Regions from separate parts of the Brevibacillus sp. FW301-21C12A genome, predicted to be linked through region 2. Evidence: riboswitches for the same ligand, from Rfam matches in the RefSeq annotation. Region 2 holds a riboswitch; the other holds the start of a gene.

Region 1 (7,432 bases), on a different contig from region 2:
TCAGCAGCATGAATACAGATATTGTTATAGACCTGACAACAATACTTCAGCTAAATGGAGTTGTTCAACCTATACTACCCCTGATGATTGGGATCCTGGTGTTGGCGTAGGATCGAAAATTGATTTGGAAGCAATGCCAAGTAATAATGCTCACAAAGGGTATATATCACAGTATGTATACGTCGAAAAAAATGAGTCTGGTACAGTAAACGTAAAATTTGAATATGGTCATCAAACTTGGACTTTGGGATCTGTTGCCTTTGCTGTCTATCCAGCAGGTTTTGCTATTGAACCGGCATCAGTTACTAAGGTTGAAGACTTCGGTATTGTGTTTCGATACTAATCTATATAACTAAAACTAGATCCTCCCTAAAGTAAGAGAGGATCTAGTTTTAGTTATGGTGAATTTATTACAATCAGAAACAATAATTGGCCAACTTTTTTGGGGAGTGATTACTTTTGAAAATTTTCTACTTATCATTCTACCTATCAATAATGGTTATCGTAGCGTTATCATTCATATGGAATCTTATTGAAGTAATGAAAGCATTAACTGAAAAAAACAATACAAGATTTAAAACCGCTAAAACAGTATCCATAATTAGTTTCTTACTTCTCCTTGTCCTCTATATCATTATTTTTGAATACATCGGGCGTTAACCATGACGATCAAAGCATTAGCGAAAGATTGCCGAGCCATCGAGGACGTTCATGAGATGCTCAAGAACCTCTTTTGTGACACCATCCAGCAGTTGTTTGAAGCGGAAATGGACGATCATTTAGGCTATGCCAAACATAATGCTGACGATGCCTTACGGAAAATTATCTAACTGGCAACCATGGAGGCATCAAATAAATGAACCATGCCACTTCGGTGCTGGAAAGAATGTATATCGCAACTGGCCATCCATTTTGGAAGCCGCTTGCAAGCGGAACTGTCCACATAAAGAGGCTGTTGGGTCGGCCTGACATGGAGCCTCTGCGGGCATGATTCCTTGCGATTGGGCGATGCCAGTCAACCATGCATAGCATGGCTAACGAATCTATCATGCCCGCTCCTCCATGTAAAGCCGTTGACGTAACTATTCACCTGTTAAAAACCCATTTACACAAAAAAAATTACATTACTCTTTCTACCAGGCATTCCCTTTACTTTCCTTCATTGGTTTAGCACTTCATTCACAAAAAATATCAGCCAAATAACATGAATCAAGAATGGGATCTATGTGTGCTTTCGGGCAAACGAAAAAACGGGAGCCGCAGCCCCCGCTTCCTCACCTAGACAAGCGATTCGTATCGTTTAGGCGAACTGTTTGGACAGGTTCGCCATTTCAATCGCTGCCGTTGCCGCTTCCCAGCCTTTGTTGCCCGCTTTTGTGCCGGCGCGCTCAATCGCTTGCTCGATGTTGTCCGTCGTCAGCACGCCAAAAATGACCGGAATCCCGGTGGAAAGCGACAGCGAGGCGACGCCTTTGGCTGCTTCGTTGCAGACGTAGTCGAAGTGCGGAGTCGCTCCGCGGATGACCGCGCCCAATGTCACAACCGCGTCATAGCGCCCCGACTCGGCCATTTTTTTCGCGATCAACGGAATTTCAAAAGCGCCCGGCACCCAGGCCACGTCTACGTTGTCTTCCTCTACGCCGTGGCGCTTCAACGCATCGAGCGCACCGCCTACCAGCTTGCTGACGATCAGCTCGTTAAATCTTCCTGCTACAATCCCTACGCGCAAGCCCGTTCCTACCAAATGTCCCTCAAATGTTCTCATCTTCTCCACTCTCCTTAGCCTTTGAAATGAAGCAGGTGTCCCAGCTTCTCCTGTTTGGTCGACAAATACCGTTTGTTGTGCGGATGTGCCTGCATTTGCAGCGGCACCCGTTCCTCCACCTTCAGCCCGTAGCCGTCCAGCCCCCGGATTTTGCGCGGGTTATTGGTCAAAAGCCGCATTTTTTGCACGCCCAGGTCGCGGAGAATTTGCGCCCCGATGCCGTAATCGCGCAGATCGGCGGGGAATCCGAGCTTTTCGTTCGCCTCCACCGTATCCAGCCCTTCCTCCTGCAGCTTGTAGGCGCGCAGCTTGTTAATAAGCCCGATGCCGCGGCCTTCCTGGCGCATGTACAAAAGGATGCCGGAGCCCGCCGCCTCGATCTGCTCCAGCGCAGCATGCAGTTGCGGGCCGCAATCGCAGCGGTGGGACCCGAAAATATCTCCTGTGAGGCACTCGGAATGCACCCGGACGAGAACGGGCTTGGCCGAATCAATCTCGCCCTTGATGAGCGCCACGTGCTCTTTGCCGTCCAGCTCGTTCGTATAGGCGGCGATCCGAAAATCGCCATAGCTCGTCGGCAGGCTCACTTCGATTTCTTTTCGCACGTGCGATTCGGTGCGCATCCGGTAGGCGATCAGATCGGCAATCGTAATCAGCTTCAAGTCGAAGCGGCGAGCGATCTCCACGAGCTGCGGCAACCGCGCCATCGAGCCATCCTCGTTCATGATTTCACAAATGACACCTGCGGGCACGCTCCCCGCCAGCCGGGCGAGGTCCACCGCCGCTTCGGTATGGCCCGCCCGCCGCAAAACGCCCCCGGCTCTCGCAATCAGCGGAAAAATATGCCCCGGCCTGCGAAAGTCCTCTGCCGTCTTCCGCTCGTCCAGCATCGCCAGCACGGTCTGCGAACGCTCCTGCGCCGAGATGCCTGTATGCGTGCTCACCTCGTCAATCGACACGGTAAACGCCGTCCCTTGCTTGTCCGTGTTGTGCCTGACCATTGGGGTGAGCGCAAGCCGCGCGGCCTGTTCCTCCGTCACCGGGACGCAGACAAGACCGCGCCCGTGCGTCGCCATAAAGTTAATCATCTCCGGCGCAGCCGCTTCCGCCAGGCAGACGAAGTCCCCTTCATTTTCCCGATCCTCGTCATCCACGACGATGATGGCTTTTCCTTGGCGCAAATCTTCCAGCGCCTCTTCTATGCGATGAAACATGGGCTTGTCCCTCCTCGTTCAAACGAATCCGTTTTCCTGCAAAAAAGCCATGCTGATTTTCGCGCCTTTTGCTTCGGTCTGATTGCCGCCTGCTGGCTTGCCGCGATAGCCCAAAAGCCGCTCGACGTACTTGCCGATAATATCTGTCTCCAGGTTCACCTGATCGCCCGCGCGCCGATCGTGCAGGCTGGTCGCTGCCAGCGTATGCGGGATGATCGACACCGAAAAATGCGCATCGGCAACGTCCACGACCGTAAGACTGATGCCATCGACGCAGATCGAGCCTTGCCTGATGACGTATCGTAACAGCTCCGGCGCGGCTTCAATGCGAAACAGCACAGCGTTGGCGTGCGGCTCTCGGGACAAAATCGTGCCCGTTCCGTCGATATGCCCGGAGACGATATGCCCGCCAAAGCGGTCGCCCAGCCGCATCGCCCGCTCCAGATTGACCCGCTGGCCTGTGCGCAGGTGACGGAGGGTTGTCTTTTTCATCGTCTCCGGCATGACATCTACGCTAAAATGCCGAGCCGAAAAAGACGTGACCGTCAGGCAAATCCCGTTGACGGCGATACTGTCGCCGAGCTTGACGCCTTCCAGCACCCGCTGCGCCCGAATGACCAGCCGACTCGCCTGCCCGTTGCCTGTGCTGGATTCCAACGTTCCGACTTCCTCCACCAGTCCGGTAAACATCGGCCTTTTCCTCCTCTTTGTGCTTTCTGAACAAAAATTTGCTCCCGTCGTCTGGCGACTGCTGCTCTCTGGCGCGAATGCGCAGAAAACGGAAAACCTGCTTCCAGCTACTTTTCCCATAGCGGATAACCGCTTATGCGCACGTCCTGCTCATCCAGCAGCTCGACAGTTGCATCCGCAAGCCGGACAGTCTGATCCATCGTGGCGAAGCCCGGTCCGCCAAATGGCGTGGGCGCGCCGCTTCCGCCGATCAGCTTCAACGACACGTAGCTGACGATCTTCTGGATCGCGCGCGCCTGTAAAAACGCCCCGTTCACTGCCTGCCCGCCTTCAACCAGCAGCGAAGTAATCCCGCACTCGCCCAGCGTATCCAGTACGTTTTCCACCGAAATTTGTCCGCTTGCCACAAACAGCCTGACGCCTTTTGCCGCCAATGCCGCACGCTTTTCTGGCGGAGCCGCCTCTGTCGTGAAAATCCAGGTCGGCGCATCCGCATTTTCGATCACGCGCGCTGCAAGTGGCGTGCGAAGCTCGCTGTCCAGGACGATCCGCACAGGCTGCCGCCCATACAACTGCTCCCCTTGTCTGGCCGTCAAAAGCGGATCGTCCGCCAAAACGGTTCCTACCCCGACCAAAATCGCATCGTGCTGTCTCCGCAGTTCGTGCACCTCCGCGCGCGCCCGTTCGCCCGTGATCCAGCGGCTGTGTCCTGTGACCGAAGCGATTTTGCCGTCCAGCGTGCTCGCCGTTTTCACCGTCACAAACGGGCGCTTCGTCGTGATGTAGTGGAAAAACACCTCGTTGAGCCTTTTCGCTTCCGCTTCGCCTACCCCGACGAGCACTTCCACTCCTGCGGCGCGCAGCTTCTCCACGCCTTTTCCAGCCACGAGCGGATTCGGGTCCAGCGTCGCAATCACAGCCCGGCGAATCCCCGCCGCCACTACCGCATCGGCGCAAGGGGGCGTTTTTCCGAAGTGGCTGCACGGCTCCAGCGTCACGTACAAAGTAGCGCCAGCCGCCTTTTCCCCTGCCATGCGCAGCGCATGCACCTCCGCATGCGGCTCCCCGGCACGCAAATGCGCGCCCATGCCTGCAACTGCTCCGTTGCTCACCAGGACTGCACCGACCAGTGGATTGGGGCTGGTCTGGCCGTGGGCCGAGCGCGCCAGCTCCAGCGCCAATGCCATGAACCGCTTGTCCTGCTCCATGTAAAACCTCCTTTTTCCTGCCTGGATTCCAGCCAAAACAAAAAGCCCTCGAAACCTCAAGCGTTTCAGGGCACAGGGAAAGAAGCCTTCTCGCATTCGTTTTTTGCAAAAATAACGATGCCAAAAAGCGCAGTCAGCTCTTCTTCCATCCGGACTTTACCGTCGGCTCTGGAGTTGCACCAGATCAGTCGCAAACCGTCACGGTCCACGAGTCGCGGGCTCAGACGATGGTTCGCCATCGCCATTACCGCCGGTCAGGAATTTCACCTTGCCCTGAAGATTTTCGCTATGAAGTTGCGGAATAAAAAACGCCCGTGAGAACATGCTCAGGGCGTAGGGAAAGAAACCTCGCAAATGCCTGTTTTTGAAAAAACAGCTCTGAGGTTATGCCAATACCTTCTCCCATCCGGACTTTACCGTCGGCCTTGGATTTGCACCAAGTCAGTCGCTATCCAACTGCGATAGCGAGTCGCGGGCTCAGACGTGCGTTCGTCATTACCGCCGGTCGGGAATTTCACCCTACCCTGAAGGCTGGTATTCAGTTAGGCAAAGTATAGCACATTTTTCACGTTCGCTGTCATTTTTTTAGGCAGAAGTGTTTTTCTCCTGCCTGCAAGCTTTGTTACAACATAGTCAGCAGCTCGCGCAAATCCGCAATGTACGCTTGCGGTGCCACGTCATGGCGCTCCATGTCTTGCGCATGTCCCTGGTAGGCGATAAACGCCACCTCCCCGTCCTGCGCGGCTTTTCCGTCAATCCAGGAATCCCCGACCATCGTCCAGGCCGAAGCAGGCATATCGGGATACTGCCTGCGAATGTAATGAATCCCGGACGGGTGCGGCTTCAAGGTCGTCATCTGCTCGCGCGCCACAATCTTCTCGAAGCAGCCCGCAATACCGGTTTGGTGCAGCGCTTCCTCTGCGGCAGCGTAGGCGTTGTTGGTCAAAATGAACAAATGATGCCGCTCCATGAGCTGCGCGAGTACTTCCTGGGCATGGTTCTCGAGAACAGCCTCGTGCATTCCCGCCTTTTCGATTGCCGTGACGGCTCCCCACATCTCCTGTTCGAGCTGGCTGGTCAGCCTGCCCGACTTTCGGCCAAGCTCGATCAGTTGCGAGGCGGTATGGCTGTGCCAGTCGAAGGTCGGCTCTATCAGACCATGCTCCGTCCACAACTGAAAAATTGCCCGCTTCATTTCCGCAAAATTGATCTTCGAGTGCAGCAGCGTATTGTCCATGTCAAAAATGATGCCTGTTGCAAAGCGTCTGTTCATTTCCTTTCCAGCCCCCTCGTCTTCGGTCCGTTCCCGTCTCTTGCGCTCGCAAGCCGCTTTTTTCAGTATAGCAAACAAGCTGCTCCCCCGATTGCCGAATGCTGGAAACAGGACTTTTTCCATATGGAGAACCAAAAATGACATAGAATATTTTCTACGTATGATGAAGAGGAGCTGATGATACGTGATGAAAAAGAAAGCGTGGGCGCACGTCGCTCTGTCGCTCTTCGCAGCAGTGGCGATCAGTGCGTGCAGCCAGCCAGCTTCAGTGGATCAACCGGCACAGCAAGCGGAACAGCAAACACCGCAACAGTCAGCGCAGCAACCAGCACAGCAGACTGCGCAACAGCCGACCCAGCAAACTTCCGGCGACACTGCTGCCCAGCCTGCCTCTGAACAGAAGCGGCCGGAATATCTCCCAGCCGATTTCCCGCTCCCGGAGGTCGCCGAAATTAGCACCTCGCATTCCGAAATCAAAGACGGCAAAAAGTTTGTCCTGCTCATTTTCAGCACAAAGGAAAGCATGCCAGCCGTAACCAAGCTGTACAAAGACTACTTCAAGACGCAAAACCTCTCTGACTCCGGGCAAACCATCGACGACTAAAACATCATTATTCAGGGAGGCAACATCGAGAAAAAACAGTCCTGGTCGATGATCGGCGGCCCGCTCAGCGGCCAGGAAGGCGTCATCGAGCTGACTGTCACCTGGGCGGAGCAGTAAGCAAGGGCAGCCATCTCCATGAAAAAAGCGACAGCTCGCACGCTGCCGCTTTTTTTCGTTTCCGCCGCGCCTTCTACGGGCTGTCGTCCATACCTTCCATGGGCGCACGCGGCACATCCGGCTTGCCTTCCGGATTGTTGTACAAATACTGCGGCACGTCGCCGATGATGAGGGAGTGCGTGATCGGGATTTTCGTCGTAACCGTCTGCTCCTCGGTCGCAAACGGAATGACGATGCGCAAGTCGACCTCTACGAAAATGTAGACCTTGGCGAGCACCATGTTGATGCCCGCCTCCTTCAGCTCTGTATCCAGCTTCGTTTTCACAGAGCCGATCGGCACGAAGGTCACGGGCAAGTTCGGCCCCATTTGCGCCAGAAACGTATTCCCTGTCGCCAGGCCAAGCGGAATCGTGCGGTCCACTTTTTCCGTCTCGAACTCCTGGAGCTTGTTCTGGACGCGCGAGGTGGTTTCGCCGACAATTCTTGCGTACTCCTTGAAGTTGAACTGATACGCCTGAATTTGCCCCTCGTTGTTCTTTTCGATCTTCACGATCTGGTTGA
Region 2 (7,432 bases):
CGTCCTTCATCATCGCTTCGATCGAGTACGTGTCAACCGCACCCGCGAAGCGCTCGCTCGGCGTCTTTTGCCCTTTCCATACCGGAATCGCCAGCTCCTGCTCGACTACTTCGCGATAAATTTCGAGCATCTGCATCGTTTCCTGGCGCGCCTCTTCTTCTGTCGCATGGGCGGTGTGGCCTTCCTGCCAGAGAAATTCCGATGTGCGCAAAAACGGCATCGTGCGCTTTTCCCAGCGGAACACGTTGGCCCACTGGTTAATCAGGATCGGCAAGTCGCGGTAGCTCTGAATCCACTGGCTGTACATGTGGCCGATGATCGTCTCCGAGGTCGGGCGCAGGGCGAGCTTTTCCTCCAACTGTTCGCCGCCCGCTTCGGTCACCCATGGCAGTTCTGGGTTGAAGCCCTCGATGTGCTCTTTTTCTTTTTGGAAAAACGACTCGGGAATCAGCATCGGGAAGTAGGCATTGCGATGTCCGGTTTCCTTGAACCGTTTGTCCATCGCCTCCTGAATCCGCTCCCACAGCTCGAAGCCGTCGGGCTTGAAGACGATGCAGCCGCGCACCGGGGTGTAGTCCATCAAGTCCGCCTTTTTGATCGCATCAATGTACCAGCGCGAAAAATCTTCCGACTGCGGTGTAATTTCTTTTACAAACGCTTTGTCCTCTTTCATCCTTCTACGCTCCTTTTTTCTTCGCATGAAATGCAAAAAATCCCCCATCCCAAAAGGGACGGAGGATTGACTTCCGCGGTACCACCCTGATTGACCATGGCTTGTGCCACAGTCCTCTTTTCCAACCCGATAACGGCGGGGCGACCGGACCAGCTCGTCGCTGGCGGCTTCAGGATGGGGTGCAGGTATGCCTCGTATCAGCCTTCCAGACTAGGGCCGACTCTCTGGAACAAGGGAAATAGCTGCGGGTCCTTTCATAGCCTTTTCACAAAAACGGTTCGTTTAAGAACATATCTTAGCAAGTCGAAAGGCCGATGTCAATTTGTGGTACGCAGGGCCAGGCGAGCGCCCAGCTTGGCGTAAACAGGATAGGCGACCAAGGCGAGCACGACGCCTTTGAAAATGTTGAACGGCACGATGCCGACCAAGACGAGGGACCAGACGCTCGTCGCATTGAACATCGCAAGCAGTTCTGCCATCGGCATATGGTAGAGCACAGCGTAAGCCGGGAGCAGGACGTATGCGTTGGCGACAGCCATGACGACCGTCATCATCAATGTCCCGAGCGCAAGCCCTGTCAGAAAACCTTTTTTGCCCTGGCCGCTGCGTTGCAGCAGGATAGCCGGCAAAATGAAGCTGGCGCCGGCAATCACATTGGCAATCTCGCCGATCAAGAGTCCGTCTGCATTTTTAAACAGAAAGTGCAATGTATTTTTCAAAACTTCGATGATGATTCCGGCCACCGGACCGTACATAAGCCCGCCGATCAACGCTGGCAGCGTGCTGAAATCAAGCTTCAGAAAGCTCGGCATCAGCGGAACGGGAACCTCCAAAAATTGCAGGATAAAGGCAACGGCGGCCAGCATCGGAATCGTCACGATCCGCTGGGTTGCTCTGCGCGAAGAATGCAAGGCTGTTTCTTTCATGTGTACCATCTCCTCTTTGTTCTCCTTCTTTGAGGAATGGCAACAGTGGTCGTGCCACACGTGTTGCTACTCATACGCTTTGCCTGCGGAAACGCAAAAATACCCTGAGAAAGATTCTCAGGGCAGATTACAGGCGTATGACAAAGCATGTGCAGGAAACAGGTTCGCGAAACAAAAGGTGCTGATTTTGCATGCCCCTTTTGCAGCTTTTCCCGTTTGCACAGGCAAACAAGCACGTGCAGAAAACGTACTGTCGTCATCCTTCTCCCATCCAGACTGTACTGTCGGCTCTGGAATCTCACCAGATCCTGCACTCCGTCGCTTGCTGACAAGCTGGGGAGGCTCGCGGGCTTAACGTGCTCGTGACACGATCACCGCCGGTCGGGAATTGCACCCTGCCCCGAAGGAATTGTGTAGTTGTCTATTGCATATTATACTGCGCTTTTTTGATTTGACAATAGAGGAAACGGCTAAATCGACAATTTTTTATTGTTTTCCGATGAATTTAATAGGATATGCTCCTGGTCGCTTTGATCGGGTTGGTAGTTACCTTGACCAAAAAGAAATAGACCGCCCTTGAGTCCCAATTCCAGCGGTCTATTCTTCCAGAAATTTTGAGCCGAACCCCTTGAGGGAAGCTTCCATTGTACAGACCGCTCCGGTTGCCGCCGGACGGTCTTTTTTTCGCTTGTTACCTCTAATGTTATCATAACGAGCCGCAAATAAAAATATACATTCGGCTCCTCCAGCATCGAATCAGGCCGCGACTGCTACGAACCCGCTCCCCGATATTTGCTGACCCCCCAGTTCCACACAAACAGGCCGAGGCCAAAGAAAACGACAGCCACGAGCGGAGTAAACGCCGCGTAGGTGTACCAGACTTCTTTGCGCAAAAAGTAGGCAGCCGGGTAGACGCCGACGAAGGCAAACGGCAGTACATAGGTCAGCACGAAGCGGATCGCTTTGTTGTACACATCCACCGGATAGCGGCCGTACTGCTGAATGTTGTAGATCATCGGGGCGATTCCCGTCCGCGAATCAGAGAAAAAGCTGACCGCCGCAATCGCTGTGTACACGCCGCCGTAGATGAGAGCGCCGCTCACGACCAGCCCGATGAAGATCAGCGGGTCGTACCAGTAAAACGACAGGTCGAGCTGGATCGCCGCATAGCCCATAATAATCAGGCCCGTGATGATGCCGAAAATGCGGTCCGGCGCGATGGATTCCAGACAAACCTGCGCCAGATTGTGAATCGGCCTGGTCAGGATGCGATCCATTTCGCCCCGGATAATGTAGCGCTCGTTGAAGTCCCAAAAGCCGAAAAACATCGAGAACAGCGCATACGGCACCAAAAAGAACCCGTAAATGAAAATGATTTCGTCCCGCGTCCAGTCCTTCATCATCGGGACGTGCGTGAACACGACGATGATGAACACGAGGTTAATCAGCTCGGAGACGAGGTTGGACACAAGCTCCCCGAAAAAGTCAGCCCGGTAGGCAAGCCTCGTCTTGAAATACTGGCCCAGGTAGTCGGCAAAAATGCCGATAATATGTTTTACGTTTTGCATCGTCTACCCTCCTTGCACGACCAACCGGTTTCGGGCCATCCGCCACAAAACCAGAATGGGGACCAGAATGACCACCATCCAGATCGCCTGAAAGCCGATCAATTCCCAGGCCCGTCCAGGGGTAATCGCTCCGGTGAAAATCAGACTCGGATAGTAGTTGACGGCCTGAAACGGCAGAAAGCCCATGACGGTCTGCGCCCAGCCCGGAAAAAAGCTGATCGGCAGCACGAGGCCGGACATCAGATCGACGACGACCCGCTTCGCCCGCATCATCCCGTCGTTGCGGAACAGGAAAAACGTGAACAGACCCGTCAGCAGGTTAATCTGCGTATTAATGAGAAAAGCGAACATCAGACTGAGCAGGTACAGCCCCCAGCCGGTCGCGGTCGCCGGGAAGTGAAAGGGAATAATCAGGCTGATGAGAAAAATCCCCGGCCCGGCGAAAAACAGAAAGCGGAAAATCCCTTCCCCGAACGCCTGCGCCGTTTTCACCGACAAGTAGTTGTAGGGACGGATCATTTCGATGGCGACCTTGCCCTCGCGAACGTCCTGGGCGATCTCCGTGTCAATGTTGTTAAAGTAAAAAGCGCGCGACATCCAGGCGATCGCCACGTAGGAGGTCATCTGCTCGACCGATAGCCCGCCAAGCTGCTGCTGGTCGCCGTAGATGGCGCCCCACAAAAAGTAGTAGGCCCCGATGTTGATCGCGTAAATGATGATGCCGCTGTAGTAGTTCACCCGGTAGGCGAGCATGGTCAAAAACCGCATGCGGATCAGTTCCATGTAGAGCCTATGCATGGTCCCGCACCTCTGTATCTACCTGGTAAATGTTGCGGACGATGTCCTCTGTGCTCGTCTCCATAATTTTCACGTCGCTGACCTCGAACGACGACATAACCGTGGACAGGACGAACGGCAGCATTTCCTGGCTTTGCGGCACCTTGACGCTCAGGGTGAAGTCGTTTTCCTGCGTGACTTCGCACGGCATTTCGCCGAGTGTCTGGCGCAGTTCGGCTGCGGAGGTGCGCTTTTTCATCTGGAAGGAAATCTCTGTGCCATTGCCCCACTTTTCCTTCAGGTCGCTGAGCAGGCCGTCGAAGATCAGCTTGCCTTTGTCCATGACCAGCACCCGTTTACAGAGCGCCTCGATGTCGGAAACGTCGTGCGTGGTCAGCAGGATGGTCATGTTTTCCGTCTCGTTCAGATTGCGCAAAAACTCGCGGATTTTTTGCTTCACCAGCACGTCCAGCCCGACTGTCGGCTCGTCGAGGAACAACAGCCGCGGCTTGTGGATCAAGGAAGCCGCTACCTCGCAGCGCATCCGCTGGCCGAGGCTCAGCTTGCGCACCGGCTGGCTGACGAACGGGCTGATTTCCAGCTCCTCGATCAAGCGCGCGAGCCACTTTTCGCCCTCTGTCTCGTCGACCTTGTAGACGCTTTTTAGCAGGCGAAACGACTCCAACGGGGACAAATCCCACCAAAGCTGTGAGCGCTGCCCGAAGACGACGCCGATGGAGCGCACGTATTCCTCGCGCTGTTTGAACGGGACGTAGCCGTTGATGACGATCTCGCCGTCGCTCGGGGTCAAAATGCCCGTCAGCATCTTGATGGTCGTCGATTTCCCGGCGCCGTTTTCCCCGATCAGGGCGAACATCTCGCCCTCTTCCACGGTAAAAGAAAGGTCATTCACCGCTTTGACTGTCTTGTACTCGCGGCTGAACAAGTCACGAAAAGCACCCCCGAGGCCGGATCTGGCCTGGTGGATGCGGAACGCCTTTTGCAAATGCTTCACTTGGATCATGGAAAACCGTCCTTTTTGGCTTGCTTCAAATAACAACTGTTAGTGTATACGAGCATGTGAAAATGTGCAAAAGGCAAACTGTAGCAAACTATCAGCGCAAAAACAGGACAATCCCTGTCTTGTCGTCCGACTTTTTGAAGCGGGGGTAGCGAATGCATTCCGGGTCGCTGTTTTCCAGCGCAATCAGTTCATCTGCATAGCGCTGCAGTCCTTTGCGGAAGATCGGCAGCGCCGTTTCCTCCCAGCCTGGCTCGTCACCGCCAAAAGCAGCCGGCATGAAAAGTCCATCGGTTGCCAGCACCAGCGCTTTTACCCCCGCCCGGTTAACCCGTCCATACTCCACAAAATCCGCGCAGGCGGGATCGCCGTTCAAAACACCGTAGCCTCCTGGTTCATTCGCCTGGTAGCGGTTATGAATCAGGATCTCCATACATCGCTCGCGCAACTCGGCGCGGGTGGACAGCCCCTCGCGAATCCCTGCTTCCCAGCTTGCCAGTGCCTGTTGCTCCAGCAAGCGGACTTGCGGGTAGGTCAGCGGCCGCACCACATCGTCCTCGTAGACGGCAAAAATCATACAGTCTCCGCTCTGGGCGTATTCGAGGCAGTTGTCTTTCACGCGGACGACCGCGCACGCCGCTCCCCACAGCGCTTCTTTTTTCGCCAGATCGACGCCGCCTTCGCGCATCTGCTCGCGCAATTGCTCGTTTACGCGCGCCAGGTAATCGGGCAAAACCGCATCGTGGGGCATCGCCTCAAGCTGCCTTTTCACCAACTCTGCCGCAATCGCTCCTCCGGTTTGCCCGGCCCGGTTTTCGTACGGAACCAGCGACGACACGCCGTCAATCACCGCGTACACCTGCCCGGTCTGGGAAATCACATAGGCGTCCTCATTGGTATTGCCGCTTCCTTTAATGGAGATGCACTCAAGTTTCATGGTGAACTACCGCCTTTTATGTGTAGTGATTTGCTTGAAAATTGTATCATTTTTCCTTTTTTCCAGCTATAGCTCCCCATCCATATTCAGGTGTCTTTGGCTGTGTTAAGATAATGAAGGACTTTTTCGAAAAGAAAAGAGGGAAAAACGCATGAAACGTGAACGATCCGCGCTGCTGCACGAACAAGCCATGGATGTCATTCTCGGTGGGGTAAACAGCCCTTCCCGTTCTTTCAAGGCCGTAGGCGGGGGAGCGCCCGTGACGATGGAGCGTGCCCAGGGCGCGTATTTCTGGGACGTGGACGGCAACCGATATATTGACTATTTGGCGGCGTATGGCCCGATCATTACAGGCCACGCCCATCCGCATGTAACCAAAGCGATCTGCGAAGCGGCGGCGAACGGCACGCTGTACGGGACGCCGACTCCGTGGGAAGTAACTTTTGCCAACATGATCCGCGAAGCGATCCCGTCGATGGAGCGCATCCGCTTCAACAACTCCGGTACGGAATCCGTCATGACGTGCATTCGCGTGGCTCGCGCCTACACCGGACGCGTGAAAATCATCAAATTCGCGGGCTGCTACCACGGGCACTCCGATCTCGTGCTCGTCGCGGCAGGCTCTGGACCTTCCACGCTGGGCATCCCGGACAGCGCCGGCATTCCGCAAAGCATCGCCAACGAAGTGATTACCGTTCCGTTCAACGACATCGGCGCGTTTGCCGAAGCGATGAGCAAGTGGGGTAGCGAAACAGCGTGCGTGCTGGTCGAGCCGATCGTCGGCAACTTCGGTATCGTCACGCCGGAGCCAGGCTTTTTGGAAGAAGTAAACCGCATCGCGCACGAAGCAGGTGCGCTCGTTGTGTACGACGAGGTTATTACCGCATTCCGCTTCTGCTACGGCGGGGCGCAAAACTTGCTGGGTGTAACACCTGACCTGACCGCGCTCGGAAAAATCATCGGCGGCGGCTTGCCGATTGGCGCGTATGGCGGACGCCGCGATATTATGGAGCAGGTCGCGCCGCTCGGTCCAGCCTACCAGGCAGGGACAATGGCGGGCAATCCCGCTTCCATCCGCGCCGGAATCGCTTGCCTGGAAGTGCTGAAGCAGCCTGGCGTGTACGATGAGTTCGAGCGACTCGGTGCGCTTTTGGAAAAAGGCATTCGCGACGCGGCGAGCAAGCACGGCGTCACCATTCAGCTCAACCGCGTCAAAGGAGCTATGGCGGTTTACTTTACGGACGAGCCAGTCCGCGACTACGATGCCGCGCAAAAAGCCGATGGCGAGCTGTTCGCCCGCTTCTTCCGCCTCCTTTTGGACGAAGGCATCTGCCTCGCGCCTTCCAAATACGAGGCGTGGTTCATCACCACCGCTCACACGGAGGACGACATCCGGGAAACGATTGCGGCTGTCGACCGCGCCTTCGCCCAGTTGAACGCGTAGCTTGGCGAAAAATGTGTGCGCCTGACGGCAAGACAAGCATTGCCAAGCCCGCTCCCCTGCTTTTTGGAGATACTAACGACTGCACG

Evidence for each region. Region 2 has a riboswitch for FMN ahead of AC3WQH_RS20980 (ECF transporter S component). Riboswitches for the same ligand answer to the same signal wherever they lie in the genome.
Region 1: another riboswitch for FMN. It lies ahead of ribD (bifunctional diaminohydroxyphosphoribosylaminopyrimidine deaminase/5-amino-6-(5-phosphoribosylamino)uracil reductase RibD); the one in region 2 lies ahead of AC3WQH_RS20980 (ECF transporter S component).

The regions. Positions count from the first base shown of each region.
Region 1 covers NZ_JBYTBG010000057.1:13,786-21,217, forward strand. The annotation lists gene AC3WQH_RS23125 (hypothetical protein) at 1-343, shown strand, start outside; partial or broken gene AC3WQH_RS23130 (IS256 family transposase) at 663-806, shown strand; partial or broken gene AC3WQH_RS23135 (IS256 family transposase) at 801-947, shown strand; gene ribH (6,7-dimethyl-8-ribityllumazine synthase) at 1,301-1,765, opposite strand; gene AC3WQH_RS23145 (bifunctional 3,4-dihydroxy-2-butanone-4-phosphate synthase/GTP cyclohydrolase II) at 1,780-2,979, opposite strand; gene AC3WQH_RS23150 (riboflavin synthase) at 2,998-3,669, opposite strand; gene ribD (bifunctional diaminohydroxyphosphoribosylaminopyrimidine deaminase/5-amino-6-(5-phosphoribosylamino)uracil reductase RibD) at 3,777-4,877, opposite strand; FMN riboswitch at 5,011-5,162, opposite strand; FMN riboswitch at 5,268-5,413, opposite strand; gene AC3WQH_RS23160 (HAD family hydrolase) at 5,500-6,150, opposite strand; gene AC3WQH_RS23165 (hypothetical protein) at 6,338-6,754, shown strand; gene yunB (sporulation protein YunB) at 6,945-7,432, opposite strand, start outside.
Region 2 covers NZ_JBYTBG010000044.1:11,572-19,003, forward strand. The annotation lists gene proS (proline--tRNA ligase) at 1-673, opposite strand, end outside; gene AC3WQH_RS20980 (ECF transporter S component) at 991-1,599, opposite strand; FMN riboswitch at 1,855-2,011, opposite strand; gene AC3WQH_RS20985 (ABC transporter permease) at 2,370-3,167, opposite strand; gene AC3WQH_RS20990 (ABC transporter permease) at 3,171-3,965, opposite strand; gene AC3WQH_RS20995 (ABC transporter ATP-binding protein) at 3,958-4,968, opposite strand; gene AC3WQH_RS21000 (protein phosphatase 2C domain-containing protein) at 5,060-5,902, opposite strand; gene AC3WQH_RS21005 (glutamate-1-semialdehyde 2,1-aminomutase) at 6,054-7,346, shown strand.